Regions from separate parts of the Bacillus sp. 37MA genome, predicted to be linked through region 3. Evidence: riboswitches for the same ligand, from Rfam matches in the RefSeq annotation. Region 3 holds a riboswitch; each other region holds the start of a gene.
What was found. A riboswitch is a leader RNA that binds a small molecule or an ion and turns the genes downstream of it on or off. The one in region 3 is predicted to bind cyclic di-GMP.
Positions count from the first base shown of each region.

Region 1: another riboswitch for cyclic di-GMP. It lies ahead of A3M5_RS0104385 (hypothetical protein); the one in region 3 lies ahead of A3M5_RS0100955 (hypothetical protein).
Region 2: another riboswitch for cyclic di-GMP. It lies ahead of A3M5_RS22775 (glycosyltransferase family 2 protein); the one in region 3 lies ahead of A3M5_RS0100955 (hypothetical protein).
Region 4: another riboswitch for cyclic di-GMP. It lies ahead of A3M5_RS0113420 (hypothetical protein); the one in region 3 lies ahead of A3M5_RS0100955 (hypothetical protein).

Region 1 covers NZ_KB889752.1:810,438-814,650, reverse strand. The annotation lists gene A3M5_RS0104395 (YhcN/YlaJ family sporulation lipoprotein) at 74-574, shown strand; gene A3M5_RS25160 (S-layer homology domain-containing protein) at 596-787, opposite strand; gene A3M5_RS26555 (N-acetylmuramoyl-L-alanine amidase) at 727-1,101, opposite strand; gene A3M5_RS0104385 (hypothetical protein) at 1,496-1,795, opposite strand; cyclic di-GMP riboswitch class I at 1,832-1,914, opposite strand; gene A3M5_RS0104380 (hypothetical protein) at 2,381-2,590, opposite strand; gene A3M5_RS25155 (hypothetical protein) at 2,609-2,797, opposite strand; gene A3M5_RS25150 (hypothetical protein) at 2,802-2,957, opposite strand; partial or broken gene A3M5_RS25960 (DUF1064 domain-containing protein) at 2,993-3,163, opposite strand; gene A3M5_RS26550 (helix-turn-helix domain-containing protein) at 3,158-3,280, shown strand; gene A3M5_RS0104365 (helix-turn-helix domain-containing protein) at 3,273-3,500, shown strand; gene A3M5_RS0104360 (hypothetical protein) at 3,627-4,213, shown strand, end outside.
Region 2 covers NZ_KB889752.1:1,662,864-1,667,076, forward strand. The annotation lists gene A3M5_RS0109375 (NAD(P)/FAD-dependent oxidoreductase) at 1-71, shown strand, start outside; gene A3M5_RS0109380 (hypothetical protein) at 134-964, opposite strand; gene A3M5_RS26835 (DUF2238 domain-containing protein) at 1,148-1,246, opposite strand; gene A3M5_RS0109390 (YqhV family protein) at 1,413-1,688, shown strand; cyclic di-GMP riboswitch class I at 1,827-1,911, shown strand; gene A3M5_RS22775 (glycosyltransferase family 2 protein) at 1,929-3,878, shown strand; gene galU (UTP--glucose-1-phosphate uridylyltransferase GalU) at 3,956-4,213, shown strand, end outside.
Region 3 covers NZ_KB889752.1:161,504-165,716, reverse strand. The annotation lists gene A3M5_RS21930 (hybrid sensor histidine kinase/response regulator) at 1-777, opposite strand, end outside; gene A3M5_RS0100965 (response regulator) at 783-1,880, opposite strand; gene A3M5_RS0100960 (hypothetical protein) at 1,911-2,111, opposite strand; gene A3M5_RS0100955 (hypothetical protein) at 2,164-2,418, opposite strand; cyclic di-GMP riboswitch class II at 2,521-2,604, opposite strand; gene A3M5_RS0100950 (PhzF family phenazine biosynthesis protein) at 2,985-3,764, opposite strand; gene A3M5_RS0100945 (aminotransferase-like domain-containing protein) at 3,971-4,213, opposite strand, start outside.
Region 4 covers NZ_KB889752.1:2,406,786-2,410,998, forward strand. The annotation lists gene A3M5_RS0113415 (NAD(P)/FAD-dependent oxidoreductase) at 1-932, shown strand, start outside; gene A3M5_RS0113420 (hypothetical protein) at 1,448-1,771, opposite strand; cyclic di-GMP riboswitch class I at 1,823-1,909, opposite strand; gene A3M5_RS0113425 (cupin domain-containing protein) at 2,296-2,694, shown strand; gene A3M5_RS26860 (hypothetical protein) at 2,751-2,828, opposite strand; gene A3M5_RS23810 (ATP-binding protein) at 3,158-4,213, opposite strand, start outside.

The DNA.
Region 1 (4,213 bases), 650 kb from region 3:
TTACCCTTACTGAATATAAATTAATCCATTGGAGAGCCTATCCTTTATTAACATTTATAAGGGAGGACTTTCAATGAAAAAAATATTGATTTATATGACAGCCTGCATGACCATGTTTTCACTCGGGGCTTGTATGAATAACCGTGATAATGCTACGGATAATGCCAAAAACGATTCGGTCGAAAATGTTGTGCATGATGATCAAAAAGCAGACAATGGCATGGATAATACTGATCAAACCACTAATGCCAATTTGGATGTGTCAGAAAAGACTGCTGACCGTGTTGAAGAATTAGACGAAGTAAATGGTGCAACAGTACTTGTAACAGATCATAAGGCTTATGCAGCCGTTGATTTAAAAAACGGCACGAAAGTAAATGACGATCTGAAAAATAAAATTGAAGAAAAAGTAAAAGAAGCGGATACTTCTGTTGAAAAAGTGTATGTTTCCGAAGATCCAGATTTCAGCACTCAAATGAAGGATTATGCTGATCGGATAAGGGGCGGTGAACCAGTTGAAGGGTTCTTCGATGAATTTAGTGATGCTGTTCGCAGAGTATTTCCGAATGCCTGACTACAAACCTTATCAATTGTTTCATAAATAACACCCCCGGTCGAAACCGGGGCTATTTGCTATTTTGCTTCTCATACGATGCAACATCGACCACACTTCTTCTCGTGTAACCGGACGTTGCGGATATGTTCCATCGCTAATGCCGTTTTCTTTCACCCATTGTTTTGCTTCTTCAAACCGTGGTGAAGGTGCTGCGTCTTTTTTATATTCCACTTCTGTATCCTCCTTTTCGCTTGATATAGCTTGGCTCGAACCTGACACAACTGTGCTAAGTATGTCTGATTATTAAGCAGATCCATATCAGCCTTATTATCAATAAAAGCCATTTCAAGCAGCAAAGCCGTCGCCTTCGTTCCTTTTAACACTGCTAAATCTGGTCGATTTTTAATTCCTCGATCTTTTACGTTGTACTTATCCAGAACCTTTCTAATTTCGGCGTGAATGATACTGGCTTCTTTATTTTGGGAGTATACAAGTGTTTCATAACCCGTTCCCCCACCTGCATTTAGGTGGATCGAAACAAATATCTTTGCGCCTGAGACGAGACAATCTTATCCTGCGTTTCATTTTGTTTATCAATCTGAGCCATAAGCTTATTCTCCCGCTCTTTTGATTCCGTCATCTGAAATCTCAAAAGCCATACAAAAAAGGGTACAAAATACTCCCTGCGCTCATAACTCTGGTGGTAGTTGAGTTAATTCCAATGGTGTGTCTCCTTACTCTCCTTTATGAAAATCTATATAAAAAGAGCGCCCGAATGGACGCTCGTTGTGTTGCTATTTATTTTTCGTTAATCCACTATTTGTTCCTCAAGGATTCCATATCTGTAAACGTTGATTTATCAGCATTTATATCCATTTCTAAAGAGAAATAAATACTACTGTTGATTAACGATTAATGTCTGTACTAAACTTTTTCAACTTACGCTTTTACCTGCTCTTCATAGCTTAAGGATAATTCAGCATATTTTTTGTAATGATATAATTTCTTTTCTCTGAACTCTTTTCTGATTAGTATATTAATACATCCCCGCTCTAAATACTCATATTTCAGATATCTATGTCTATGCCAACCACTGATCGTGTCTAAAACAAGTTTTGATACCTTTAGTTTACTTTCTTTTCTTTTTTGCTCGTACCATTCAATTGCTTTGCTCTGTTTTGAAGTTAAATAGCCTATATAAATTCTCCGAGCGTTTTTTCTCATATTTCTTTTATTCATTTTGTTTCCCCCATCTAAATCGTACGGAGGCCCGTATTCGGCAACTGGCTGGCTTGGCGTCTACTTTAGCCCCTGTAGTTTTGCGTCCCCACTTTTCAGTAGTTTTGCCCTTTCGTACAATTTCAATTTATTTCTTTTATCATACGACAATTCACATAAAAATATAAGCTAAATTTTATTGAAATTTGTCGATCTTTGTAGAATTTAGCTTAATAATTGTTTTTAAATAGTAGTATGATCATGGGTACTGTATTTATAATTGTAAATTTTCTAGTATTTAACATATAAAACTATCAATAAAAAAAGCACTCGATATGGGCGCTTCTTCCGAATTTCCTCAATTATTTTCTCTTCTTCATGAATATTTATTAATACATACTACTCATCCTTATATTTCCTAGTCACACGACCTTTCTTTGAATAACCTTCTATTTATTACGCAGGCTGTGCAATAGGCGTAATCATCTTGATCATATTTTTATTAACAATGCTGTCACCAATAACAACGACGGAAAGGCGCTGGTCATTGATTTGAGATGAATAGTCAGTAGCTTTGTAATTCTCGACGGTTTCTTTCATTTCTGGTCAGTTACTGAGATAAATCGCCACGTTCGCATTCGGATCAATTTCAGACGGCGTGATTGAGACGATAATGTTTTTATTTAAAACAATGCTACCAATGGCAATGGCCATGAGTTTTGGTTCGTTCAGATTCGACGCAAAAGCTGAAGCTGAAAAGTCTGGAATTGTGGCCGAAATGGAGCTCCCGTCATTTAAAGTGATTGAAAGGTTCATAATGTTGTTTCCTCCTTTTTAAATCAATGAATTTAAGCTATCTCGTAATCCGTTTAATTGCCCATGTGTGGTATTTGTATTGCTTGAAACAGCAGATGGCACAGAAACAGGCAGACTCATTTCCGCTATCGCTGACCGCGCTTGGATAAATTGATAGGCATAAGTATTGCTGTCCTGCTGCACAGTATCCATACCGTACGCACTCAAACCTTTATACACTCTTACTTGATTTCAATATGTTGTTATGCGTCGCTATTGCTTTAGCTGCACCGACAGGTAGTTCGTTATTGATCGCTTCCTTCTCTTTCTTCCTTTTCGTCCGATTCCTCACCAGCTGGTCTAGCTCGATCCACCCTCCATCAATCAATCTGCGAATAAGCCACCACAGACAGATGATTGCGGATATTTCGCTTCAAACAGCTTTCTTTTGAGTGCAAATACAGGTGTTGACACACCTTTTATGTCGATCACTTCAATATGCCCGTCATGATGCAATACTTCAAAATCAGCGATGTATTCAATTTTCCGTTGTGTTGTGCCGCCCTTTTTAAACTTATCCTGTAATAAATATCGGAGAATGAAACAAAGCGTATCGATGCCAATACTACCTACGTACTGTGCAAATTCTTCGAATGTGAAATCGGCGATCTAATTAAGCTTGTTGAAAAAGAAGAAAACGCTAGTGAATAATCACCAATACCCGGACCTGCGTGTTGGGCGTATTAAAAGCAACCTGCGCATATTAATGGAACAACATAAAATGTCTATCAAAGATGTTCATGATGCTACTGGGTTAAGCCGCACAACAATTTCAAAGCTACTTAATGAAACGTCCACAACGATTGCTTTTGAAACAATCTTTAAGCTTTGCCGACTCTTTAATATCAAAATCGGTGATTTACTTTGTTAAGAAGAAGAAAACAACCAATAAGCACCACCGCCTTTATGCAATTTTATATATTTACTAATTTGTATAATTCCAGATTTAAATAGGAACTTTCGTTCTGTATCCTTTAATAAAAGGGAGGACTTTCATATGAAAAACAAATTAGGCCTATCTTTACTTTTTTTGCTTTTAAGCTTTGTTTTGGCAGCATGTAGCGAAGAAGCTACACCTGAAAAAGAAACTGCGGTAGAAACAAAAGAAGAACCAGCTGCAACGAAAACCAGCAGTGAAAACAAAACAATCTTGAACGAAACAGGTACGTTCACACAGATTAAAAAGAGCATGAGCGTTGATCCTGTCACGTCCGGCCCATTCACTGTTTCACTCCCACTCGTATCAACTGTATCCGGTAAACTGGCAGGCGAAGCCGCTACTTATTACGGAACAAATAACTTGCAATTCGTCCAAGTGGAAATGGATATAGCGCATTCAACCGAAGCGACAGACAATCTTTGGCTCAGTTTTGTCAAAATCGTAACGAATACGGGCGAGCAACTTGATCCGGACATCACGTTGTCGAATATGATATCTGGTGATTTTTACGGAAAAGTGAATCATACAGGATCATATGTATATGTTTTGCAAAACTCACAGCCCGAAGATATTGAATGGATACGGGTTTTGATTGATCCACCTCATGATGAAAACAATAATGAGATTGGCGAATCGTTCGACAT
Region 2 (4,213 bases), 1.5 Mb from region 3:
AGGGATATGAAATAGGCGTTAAAATAAACGGTGAATTGGCCGAAGAAAAGTGGGCTGACAAATTACTATGAAGGTACTCTATAAGAATTTCAAATAAATAAAGAGCTACGGATCGCAGCTCTTTATTTTTCAGTTAACGCCGTTTAACTTTATGCATTACGATGTAAAGTATAAAACAAATACATAAAGTGACACAAGAAAACAAAATGGCTAAACTGGCAAAAGCCATTGTATACGCATGATAGCTTGTAAGGGTAGAAATCATTTTACTGCTGTCAAAATGGAAAAAAGCTCCGAGTAAATTGAACGTTAGCAATACAATGAATACGGAAGAAATTCCCGTTGCGGCCCCTTTTATATCTTCTTTGCTTAAAGCGATATGTGTCGATATGCTTATCGCAAAGAAAATAAATAGCCAGAATAACGGATTCACGATATTTCCTATGGTGAACAAGCTTTGAAACAATACACCCGAAGATAGTAACACACTCTTCACCATATCGAGGCTTATTTGTTCTGGCTGAACTTGATTTTCTAAATAAGCTGTATAGAGGCGATAGGATTCAGGAACGAAACAATACATAAGAATTATTAAGGACACTACGCCTGAAATAAAAGGACCGATCCCGATAAAAAAGTTGCCTATTTTCTGATACAGACTTCTCGGGTTGTAGCTATGCTCCACAAAACCTAAATAATGTATATCCCCTCTAGTTGGAACCCATTGCACCTTTTTAATCCGATGTCTAAATAGCAGGCACATGATGACATGTCCGAATTCATGGATAGGTGTGCCGATCCAGGCCGTTACTAAATAGCCTTTCTTATTAAACGTTCGGTATAAATACGTAACCGATTGTTTTTGTAAAAAATCCAGCATAAATCCAATTACGAAAATAAATCCCATTAAAGAAACTAATTGTAAAACTGTATTAAAAATAATGGTAAAAAAAGAAGAAGCCATTTAGTTCTTTTCATCTCCCCGCATTGATCAAAACATATCGAAGCACTATTCATTTTACTCGTTTTCAACGAATAAAAATACTTTCTTGAAACTTCTACATTCAAGAAAGTGTAGATCTTGCTCTCTCTTTTTCCACCATCCTGCCCGTGCCGCCACAAGAAATCTGTCGACAGTATCTGCCATTCAGTCCGTCATTGTGTCTGTATTTCCTCCGCTTTGAGAAGTCCGTCCGACTAATTGATCCATGCTGAATTCAAAAATCTCCCACCAAATGCTGCAAATGAGCGAATAAAATGAACGTACGTCTCATCTTTTCACCCTACTAAAATGGAATGGTTCACTATGATCACTGAACGTTTTCATTTGCTGCTTTATTCATTTTCATGGATCTAGTTCACCCGCTAAATGCATATAGATGATGAATAAATAGATGTCTAAGGGTGATAAGATGGTCCTTTTTATTGAAAAAGCACTTCTCTTCATGATTGTATTGAGACTCATTTCAGGTAGTATCGAGATAACTGCTGCGATGTTGATGCTTAAATTGAATGATTTAGAAAAAGCTTTTTACATCAACAGTTTACTTGCCTTAGTCGGTCCTTTTATTTTGATCGTCACGACCGGAATAGGCATAGCGGGCCTCGCAGAAAAAATCCCTTTAACAAAAAGCATCTGTCTCATAAGCGGGATTTTACTCATTCTTTTCAGTTTAAAATCTAAATGAGCGGCGGATCAGTCAATATTACTGTTCTGTCCTTTTTATTATACAATTGCTTCTTTAGATTTCATCTGAATAAGAACGAGCGCCCTTTCATACATTTAACTTGAATGGGGGATAGTATCATTATTTTAAGATTAAAAATTCAGATAAAGGCAAACTAATCGAAAGGTTAGGACGCAAAGTTACAGGTCTAAGGCCAAGTGGCTATGACGGCTGGGCCGCCTCATAAACGGGGGGATCGGAATGGAAGTTGCAATGCAAGTAACGAATATGAATGCGAAAGTCATTTTGACCATCCTCATCGTATTGTTGTTATTCCTCTTGTATTTATTAGCCTGTAAATGGAAAAAATTTAAACTGTTTTTCATTCTCACGGCTGTCCTCTGTAACTCCGCGTACATTTTATGGCGAGGTTTAGAAACCATTCCAATGTTCAGTACCTTAACCATCATCCTTGGCGTTGTTTTATTTTTATCTGAATTTGTTGATTTTTTTCAGTCCAACGTTTTTCGTTTAACATTTTTAAAGGAGTATAAAATTCAGTTTAAAAGCATGGACTTATTTCGCACTTCCCCTACTGTTGATGTATTTATCGCTACGTATAATGAGCCAGCCGATGTACTCAAAAAAACCGTTGCGGGCTGTAAGTCGTTAAAGTATCCCGCTTCGAAATTATCCATCTATATTTGTGATGATGGGAACAGAGAAGAAATTAAATTGCTTGCCGAAGAGTTTGATGTAGGCTACATCACCCGTGAATCCAATGAACATGCAAAAGCCGGCAATTTAAATAATGCTTTTAACAAAACAAACGGGGAATTTGTCATGCTGCTGGATGCGGATATGATTCCGAAAAGTTATTTTTTACGAAGAACGATGGGGTATTTCACCAAGAAAAATGTCGGATTTGTCCAAACGCCGCAAGTATTTTATAACTCCGATCCTTTTCAAAATAACTTGCGATACTTTAAAGAAATACCGAATGAGCAAGATTTCTTTATGCGTTTTGTTGAAGCTGGCCGGGCTGCTTTTAACGTCGTGCTGCATGTTGGAACAAATGCGGTGTTCCGAAGAAGTACAGTCGAAGATATTGGCGGTTTTCCAACCGGAAGTATAACAGAAGATTTGGCGACAGGCATTATCATTCAAGCAAAAGGCTATGAAACGGTCTTCGTCAATGAACCGTTAGTGTTCGGAATGAGTGTCGATACGTTTGGTGATTTAGTGAAGCAGCGAAAACGGTGGGCACGAGGCAATATTCAAGTGATGAAAAAATGGGGTCCTACAAAACTAAAAGGACTAAACGTATCACAGCGCCTTATTTATTTCAGTGGCATCCTCTATTGGTTTTGTGGTCTTCAAAAGCTTATGTTTATCATCGCACCGATTATATTTCTGCTAACGGGCATTCCGTTCGTTTCAACAAATGTTTATGATTTACTTTTATTTGCAGGTCCCTCTCTTATCGCATCATTCTTGATTTTTAAGCTGCTCTCTCAAAACCATCGAACGATGTACTGGGCGAATATATATGAAGTATCGTTAGCACCTTATCTCGCTAAAGCCGCTTTCGCTGAATTTTTCTTGAAAAGACAGCTCGATTTTAATGTTACGTCAAAAGAGAAAAAGACCGATTCCAAATACTTTCACTTTACGCTCGCTCTACCTCACATCATCCTATTCATTCTGTCCATCTCAGCGATCATCTTCGGTTTATATAAGATGTATTACAATATGTATTCCTATTCCTCTATCGTTGTAAATTTAATTTGGTGCTGCTACAACATTAGTAGTATCTTTGTCAGTATTCTTGTCTGCATGGAACGACCAAAACCGGATGGTGAAGAAAACATTACATTCACCAATTCTCACGTTTGGTTATCCAACTTGTCTGAAAAAAGTCATTCGACCTTTAATATCTACCAAATGTCGATCAATCAAATTATTTTGTACAAAAATGATTATCTTGTGAATGATTCATATAAACTAGGCGATCTGGTCGAGCTTTCCAATCCAGAGCTGTCAGGAGTTGGCGGCGTTATTCAAGACATATATGAAAAAGATAACAAATTATTTTTCAAAATCGTTTTCAATGAACTGGAGAAAAATGAATTTATAAAAGTCATTCAATATGTTTTTGAAAACTCAAGAGGCTACACAATAGTTGATAAAGAACTTATCAGCAAGTATTAGTTTAATTAGTGTGCCTTGTTGCCCACTATCTTATATAGACAGCGGGCAACAAGGCATATAGATTGAAAGGAGCATTCATGAAAATAAAAAAAGCGATTATTCCCGCGGCCGGGTTAGGTACAAGATTCCTGCCCGTAACGAAAGCACAGCCGAAAGAAATGTTGCCGATCGTTGATAAACCGGCTATTCAATATATTGTTGAAGAAGCAGTTCAATCTGGAATCGAAAATATTATTATCGTGACTGGACGGAATAAACGCTCTATTGAAGACCATTTCGATAAGTCAATTGAACTAGAACAGGCGCTTATTGAAAAAGAAAAATTTGACCTTTTG
Region 3 (4,213 bases):
CGGCCATATCATATAGAGCACCTTTTCGCCGTGCAAACCTGAAAACACCATTTGCGCGAAACAAAACAAAGAGAAAAACAAAAGCGAGCGATCGGTTTTCCGCTGCATGTACATGCCTAGTAAATAAAGACCCATAACGAGTAGTGCTGTCACCACCACCCAGTCATGCATTAACGAACGGTCCCGGAGAGACGAAATCGCTTCCTGGCTGCCGATATACATCGGGCTGGTCAGGCCCCCGCCCGCCATATAATAATAATTCGCAACGTGCAAAACAATTGTGTTCTTACCTTTTTCAAGCGGGACATATACGGTATATGGTGTATTGCCGGGCTTAGTAGACTCTTTCGTTTCACCCGGCGCGCCGCTTGATCCGATCAGCTCGCCATTAAAAAAAAGCCGATGCGCCATCCGGATCGAGTTCGTCTTCAGGCCGATCACGTTTTCTTCCTGATCAGCCAGAATTATCAGCCGATACGAACCGTAGCCAAATGGACTGTCCAGCTGCTCATCTCTCGCCCAGTTATGAGGAACGGGCTGGGAAAGGCTTTCTGACCAGTCCCCATCAATCGGATCAACAAACGCACCTTTTTGAAACAACCATTCGCCGTTAAGCTGCATCGCTACTTCCTCTTGAAAAGATCCACCCCGTAAATCAAGAACACCCTTTTCTGCCAGATTTTCTGTCTCATTTTGACCCAATAAAAACAAATAAGCGATCGAGATTCCCCCAAATAAAAGCACGCATAACGCCAGCAGCCATTTCGATTCTTTCATGACACTCATTGCCCCATAATCGAAGCCAATAAAGCGCAAGTAGCTGTGGACGGCTGGATACCGATATCTTCTTCAAGCAATTCCGCAAACCGACGATACACAATGACCGCTTCTGTCCGGTTCCCCGTCTTCGCATACGCATTCATCAGCCGCTGGCATACGTCATCCGAGTAAGGAGACAGCTCAAGCTGTTTTTCAAGGGAGTGAATCCATGCTTTTTCCATTCCGGCTAATTCATAATCTGCTTCCAGCTGTTGAAGCAGTTCCAGCATTTGCCGACGGATGTATTCCCGTTTCTCTTGTGCCCAATGAAATCCCGTCATTTCCATATAATCGCCCGTGTACAGATCCAGCCGCTTTTCCATATACGTCCGCTCGTGCGTTCCATTTGACATCATCTTATTCCATTCTATACAGTCACAATTAAGGCGCTCGATATCTATATAGTACGCAGAACCATTTTTTAAAATAATCTCTTCCATGCCGTGTTCTTTAAACACTTTGCGTAAATACGAAATGCCTGTGTAAAGGCTTATTTTCGCTTTATCCACATTCACATCGGGCCATAACGCCTCAACAATGTAGTCCCGTTCCAAAAGGCTCCCTTCGTGATGGATGAAAAAAGCACATAGCTCTTTTACTTTGTTCGTTTTCCATACAAACGGTTGGTTGCTTGAAGAGTCCGTCACCTGAAAATCGCCAAACGTACGGATCGATACACCCTTTGCAGCCGGACAGTCTCCTATCACACCTTTCAATCGGGAAACCGCTTTATCCAGCCGCTGCTTCGTAATGGGCTTTAGCATATAATCAAGCGAATAAAGATCAAATGCCTCAAGGGCAAACGCTCTGTACGCCGTAATAAAAACGATATGAATAGATGGATTATGTTTTTTTATATGCCGGGCCAGATCGATGCCTGACATGCCCGGCATCTCAATATCTAAAAAGAATGCATCCACCTCTTGCTGTTCAAGGTGATCAAGCGCTGCAAACGGGTTCGTATACGCACCACAAATTTGAACGTCCGGATCATCTGCAAGCAAAAAGCGGATCACCTCCATCCCAACTTCTTCATCATCGACAAGGACGGTTTTAATCATCGATACCCCTTCTTCCTATATGAATATCTTTTATTTAAGCGGATTTGATTTACTTATTAAGCTCCGCTTGCTGAAATGCTTCCTTTCCATTTCGATCGATTCATCGCCGCTCTCGTAAACTTTTATAAACACGACTGTCATCACCTGGCGTGAGCGGGCAATTATTCCTTTCCACAACTGGAAAAACGGCCGAACCTCATCTTTACGCAAAATTGTTTGGCTCCTTGTCACTTCTTTTCCCTCCAATCAATGAATCTACTGAAAAAAGAATACGACTTTCTTCTTATAAATTTCTTAATTTTTTCTGATTGAAGAAAAAAGACTCGCCAGATGAAGGCAAGTCTTTAAGATTCTTATTCTGAGCGTAAGCATTCTCTGCCGAACGTGAACAATCGGTTCTGAACGTGAGTATTTTTCCTTCCGGCCACGTGATTATAGCCACATTCGATGATCGATCCAAAGCATACTTAATATCAGCTAATTCCTTCAAAATTTCATCCATTTTTTCCTTATTTTCAAGTCTTAATGATTCAGACACTATTATCTAACTTTTGCCCCCCATCTTTTATCATCTATAACATTGAATTTGATCGTACTTTCAGATAAACATACTTGAATAAATAAAAAAACGACCCATAAAAAATAGCAGGGTCGGTTGCACTACTCACTCCTAGCCATCCAAAGTGCCCACATACAGATGGCTGTTCATCGCTCCATAATGTTTCATATAATTTACAAAAATTTTTTTCCCGTAAAATCATATCTTAATTATAGACAGAAAGATCTAAATGTCAATGAATCCCTCAGATTATTAGGTTATTTCGAACTACTAATTATATCCCTATAAACATGAAGCAATTGCTTCGTTGCCGGCTGGATTCTGGTGCAAAAACTTCAAGACAGTTGCAAATCATCTTTAAATCTTGGACATACTGATACTATTACTCTAAAAGAGGAACAAGATCATCGATTGTTAATTACACTCTGTCCAACTCAATAAATTAAACAAATGCTCAGAGAATTATCGTTCTGAGCGTTGTTGCACTTATTAAGGTAAAGCACCTGTTAGCTTAATAAGTTTTTTAATTTGTTGAACGAATTTACCTAAACATTTATATATCCTTCTAAATAAACAACAGCTTCTCCAGACATTTTTACCCTTTCACCTAAATCAGTACAATACAGCTTTCCGCCTCTTTCTGATAATTGCAATGTGACAAATTCATTTTTATTCAATTTATTTTTCCAATATGGAACTAGTGTACAATGAGCAGAACCAGTAACTGGGTCTTCATCTACTCCAGCCTTTGGTGCAAAGAATCTTGATACGAAATCTACTTCTTTTCCTTTAGCTGTTACTATTACACCAAAACCATCTAGTTTTTTTAGTTCATCCATATTTAATTCAAGACTCAAAATATCCTGCTCTGTATCAAATACTGCCATATAGTCTCTAGACTTATAGACTTCTTTAGGTACTTTACCTAAACCTTTAATAAGTGCCTCTGGAGCATCGCATTTTCTTCCTTCTCTAGAAGGAAAAGCTAAGGTAAATAAACCGCCATCCTTAGATACTTCTAAAAGTCCACTTTGGGTATTAAAGTTTATATCCTTTGAATTTTCATCTAAATAAGTACATATTACATAAGCAGATGCTAATGTTGCGTGTCCACATAAGTCTACTTCCCCTTTTGGAGTGAACCATCTCAACTCATATTCATTATCCTTTTTTACAAAAAAGGCTGTTTCAGATAAATTATTTTCTGCTGCAATCTTTTGCATTAAATCATCTTTTATCCATTCAGTTAATGGACAGACTGCTGCCGGATTTCCTTTAAATTGTTCATTTGTAAACGCATCAATCTGATAAATTGGAATTCTCATTTCCGTAATCTCCTCGCTATTCATTTAAAACTCCATAGGTTATCGCAAGTGCTGTTAAGCTCGGTAATATGGGCAGTGTAAGTGGGAACGCTGCATAAAAAGCTTCTTTCCATTCAGGAGTTTTTTGCTTTGCTTCATTCTAAATTGGAATTATCATAACACGCACAAAAAATGCCACACAATATAATAATTGTGTGGCATACAAATTAATAAAGGCTTTTTAATAATTTCTGTAAAATCATTAAACCTTTCGCTAATTCTTCATTCGTTTCGGGTGCACAAATGGACAGACGAACCGCTTTTTCAGGAATACTATTCCCTACTGTAAATCGTTCAGCCGCATATATTTCAACGCCATGATCTAAAGCAAGGGCCTCAAAATCTGCTCCTGATCTATTAGCTGGAAGTTTCAGCCAACGAAAAATCCCCGTTTCGTCACCGTAACAATC
Region 4 (4,213 bases), 2.2 Mb from region 3:
ATTATGCGCTTGCGGCTGGAACTGCATCTGATCATGAAGTGCGTGTGTCATTTCCAGAACACGAAAAATTAAAGCTTATTTATGATGAAATTGCAGCAATTGATGTCGACAAAAAAGAAATTGTATTAGAAACGAACGGTGCACTTGCCTACGATGATCTTATTGTTGGTCTAGGCTGTGAAGATAAATTTCATAACGTGCCAGGTGCTGCCGAGCATACACACAGCATTCAAACCATTCATAAATCGCGTCAAACGTACCAAACACTCAATAACATGCCTGCAGGCTCCAAAGTCGGCATTGTCGGCGCTGGCCTTTCCGGTATCGAACTGGCAAGTGAGCTGCGTGAAAGCCGCCCAGATCTTGACATTAAACTCTTTGACCGTGGACCGCGCATTTTGAAAGACTTCCCGCAAAGACTGAGCCGCTACATTGAAAAATGGTTTACCGATCACGGTGTTGATGTCATTAGCGATGCAAATATTACGCGTGTGGAGCCGAATCGCCTTTACAATCATGAAGATGTATACCCGATGGATGCGATCGTCTGGACAGCGGGTATTCAACCTAGCCATGTCGTACGTGAAATGAATGTTGAAAAAGACCGATCCGACCGTGTTATATTGACTTCCCATCATAATGTGCCGGGCAATGAACACGTTTATGTTGTAGGTGACTGTGCAAGCTTGCCGCATGCACCAAGCGCACAGCTGGCTGAGGAACAAGCTGAGCAAATCGTCGACGTTTTACAGAAACGTTGGAAAGGTGAACCGCTTCCTGAAAAAATGCCAGAAATGAAACTAAAAGGCGTACTTGGTTCACTCGGCAAAAAGCAAGGCTTTGGGTTTGTAGCGGATCGCGCCATTACAGGGCGTGTCGCACGATTCTTGAAGTCTGGTGTATTATGGATGTATAAATATCATAATGGATGAGGAATAATCTTAGGTAAGATTAATCTGAAAACACTGGTATATCAATGTTTCTGAAAAAGCACTCCTCAAAATAAATAAAAACCCGTCAAAAAACGGGCAGGGAAATGGCGGGGGAACCCGCCGTTTTTTATTTACTAAAAATTTTTTCTTCTATCTGGTACTACTTCGTCCATTGTTGCAGGAAATAAAAGGTTATCATCGTACTCTATAGTGACCCATCCATCCCCTTGATTCTTTTTTAATCACCCTTCGATAAAAGGAGGTACTAACCTTCTCTTTATTCTTTTCTATCACTACTTTAGCTATCCTCTTCACCATTTTCTCTTCCCTTAATCATGTATTTCAACAAAGGGAATCCTGTTCCTTCAAAACAATACACTGCCTTAAAAATAGCACCTGTATCCTTTTATTTTTTACTTGCTCAATATATACGGCATCTGTACGACAAAAAAGGGTACTCACGGAATATTCACTCTTTTCTACACGCTCAAAACTTTACTATTAGCGTCCCATTTTTATTGTTCTCCCCTTCTACCTTCGTAAATGGATTGGAGTCGGCTTTCTGCTTCTTGAGAATCCATCGATAAACCAGTCAAAAATGCTAACATGTTATCTTCTTCTGAAAGTTTTCTTATCGAACGGAAGATATTGGGTTTCTGCTCTTTTATTAATGTTATTACTTCAATAGTAGGTAACACTCTTTCTTGAACATTTATCCTTAAAAAAGAGCGCAAAAACCGCACAAATACTGATGTCGAATCAAAGTCATCGGGATAGTTTTGCAATAATAAAAAAAACTTTTCAACGTTCATTTTTAATTCATTTGTTTCTCCCCGCATTTTTCACCCACCTTAAACAGTTATTGGTCCAAATACGGAGTTAAAGCCCTATTTGGCAACCTGGCTGTCATAGTCCATAAGAATGTTAGACCCGTAGTTTTGCGTCCTTACCTTTCGATAAGTTTGCCTTTTTCATTAAGAATTTATATACATTAAATCATGTCGAATAATGTCGCGTCAACAAAATCGATTTGCTTCATTTCACAGGAGGTCGGTCGGTTCATTTAACGAAGAATCCACCAGACGCTACTCAATTTATGAGAGAGATATATGCCAAAGATACTCTTCCAGCTATTTTTGCTTGTTCTAAATTCAATTTACTAATACTGCTTTCATCGCTCTCAATGACCGTAAAGATTGTTTGTATTCGTAAATAAGTATCCGCATATCGGTTCTGGTGCAAACATAGTATAATTTTTAACACTATATGTTAATAAAGTGCATACTTTGTTTTTGGAACATTAGATTATATAATGAGCATAGTATCAATTTAATCAAAAACTACATAAATAGGAGTGTCACACATGACTAAAGTATTGAGCGAAACACCAGGAATTCAAGTATTTAAAGCAGCAGATTTAGAAAAAACGTTTCCAAAACTAGATGTATCTACCATTATTAGCCAACCAGGAGTGAACAGCCAAATTGTTGACGTACCGGTAGCAGAAACACCAAATCCACTTACACTCGGCTTCTTTTCTATGCAGCCTGGCGAATCATTTGAATTCTTATATGAAGTTGTAGAATATAAAGTTGTTACAAAAGGTAAATTTGTTTTGCGTGACCTACAAGGCAACAGATATGAAGCAGAAGCAGGAGATGTCGTCCTTTTCACACCTAATGTACCCGTTATTTTTGATGGTGAAAGTGATGGAGAAGCGATCTACACAGCACACCGTCCGGCTGACGCTTCATTTATGTAAGAAGTAAAGAGGCGCTTAAAAATAGAAGCAATCGGTGAATCACCGATTGCTTCTATTTATTTTGTGTTTTTCTTTTTAGCCGCGTCCTCCAGTTTGCTTTTTGGCTCTTTAGCGAATTTCTGTAGGTTTGGAATACAGTTTGATTTAAAGTATCGTACGAAGCCTTATTTTGCAACAAATGAAAAGAAACCATTTTGAATAAAGATTGATCAAAATGGTTTCCATTGAGAGCGTAAAATATCTGGTTCTGGTGCAAAAAATTCAATTGCTACATATATACTTATTCTAGATAGGAAAAGAGGGTCATGAACACTTGACCTTAATTTTTGTGCCCAGATAAGTATAGACAGTTCAGTTATAGTATGATATTGAAAGATTCATACAGATTCCACTTAGGAAACTTTTCGTTTCTTTATACCTTCCCCAATTATTTATACTAGAACCCTTCTACCTTATTTAATTGTTACTGATAGACAGGGAATAGGATGGAGAAGCATGCTCCTTTATTTACTTCACTTGTTACTCGGATCTGTCCATTCATGCCTTTTATAAGACTAAAGGAAACCATCATTCCGAGTCCCGTTCCTTTTTCATTTCCCTTTGTTGAAAAATAAGGCTCGCCAAGACGGCTTAATTGTTGTGGTGTCATTCCTATACCTGTATCCTGTATGTCAATTTGGACATTGAACTCATTTGAGAGTAAGTTCAGCTGCAGTTTCCCACCATTCGGCATTGCTTCTATTCCATTTTTCAGTATGTTAATTAAACCTTGTTGTAATTTACTTCTTTCACCTAAGATGAAATAATTGGCCTGTTTGTTAAACGTGAAGCTAATGTGAACGGCATTCATGTTAGCCAACGGAGTAATGATTTGGATCGTAGACTGGATTTCTTCCAACACGTTTACTTTCTCCACTGTTATAGGTGCCGGTTTAGCAAACGTTAAATAATCATTGATAATTTCTGTTGCCCGGTCAATCTCTTTTAGAGCGATATCTAGGAAATGTCCTCCATTTTCCAACGATGGATCTTCATGTAGCAGCTGCATAAACCCCCTCGCTGCCGTTAACGGGTTCCTTACTTCATGAGACATGCTAGCTGCGAGATGGCTGACAATCTCTAATTTTTCAGATTTTCGTAAGAGCTCTTCTGTTCTTTTTCTTTCGGTGATCTCCTCGTAAATGCCAAAAACACCAATCACATCTTCAGCAGCCCAAACTGGTACAAACGTAACCGTATAGTCGAAAGAAGAGTGTGCCTCTACTTCAATCGTCGTTTCAAAACTTTGAGGCTTCCCTTGAAGCGCTTTTTCAAAATAGTGGGTTGGGTACGATTTTTTCAATTGAGTCAGCAGCCGTTCTTCCCACTCATCTGTACGATTTGTTTTAGCACGGTTTACCTGCAAACTATTTCCCTCTACATCAAATAAAACAATCGTATCCGGATGGTTTTCAAAAAGAGAACGATACCGCTGTTCACTTTCTATGAGCATCTTTTTTGTTTTTTCTAATTGGCGCGT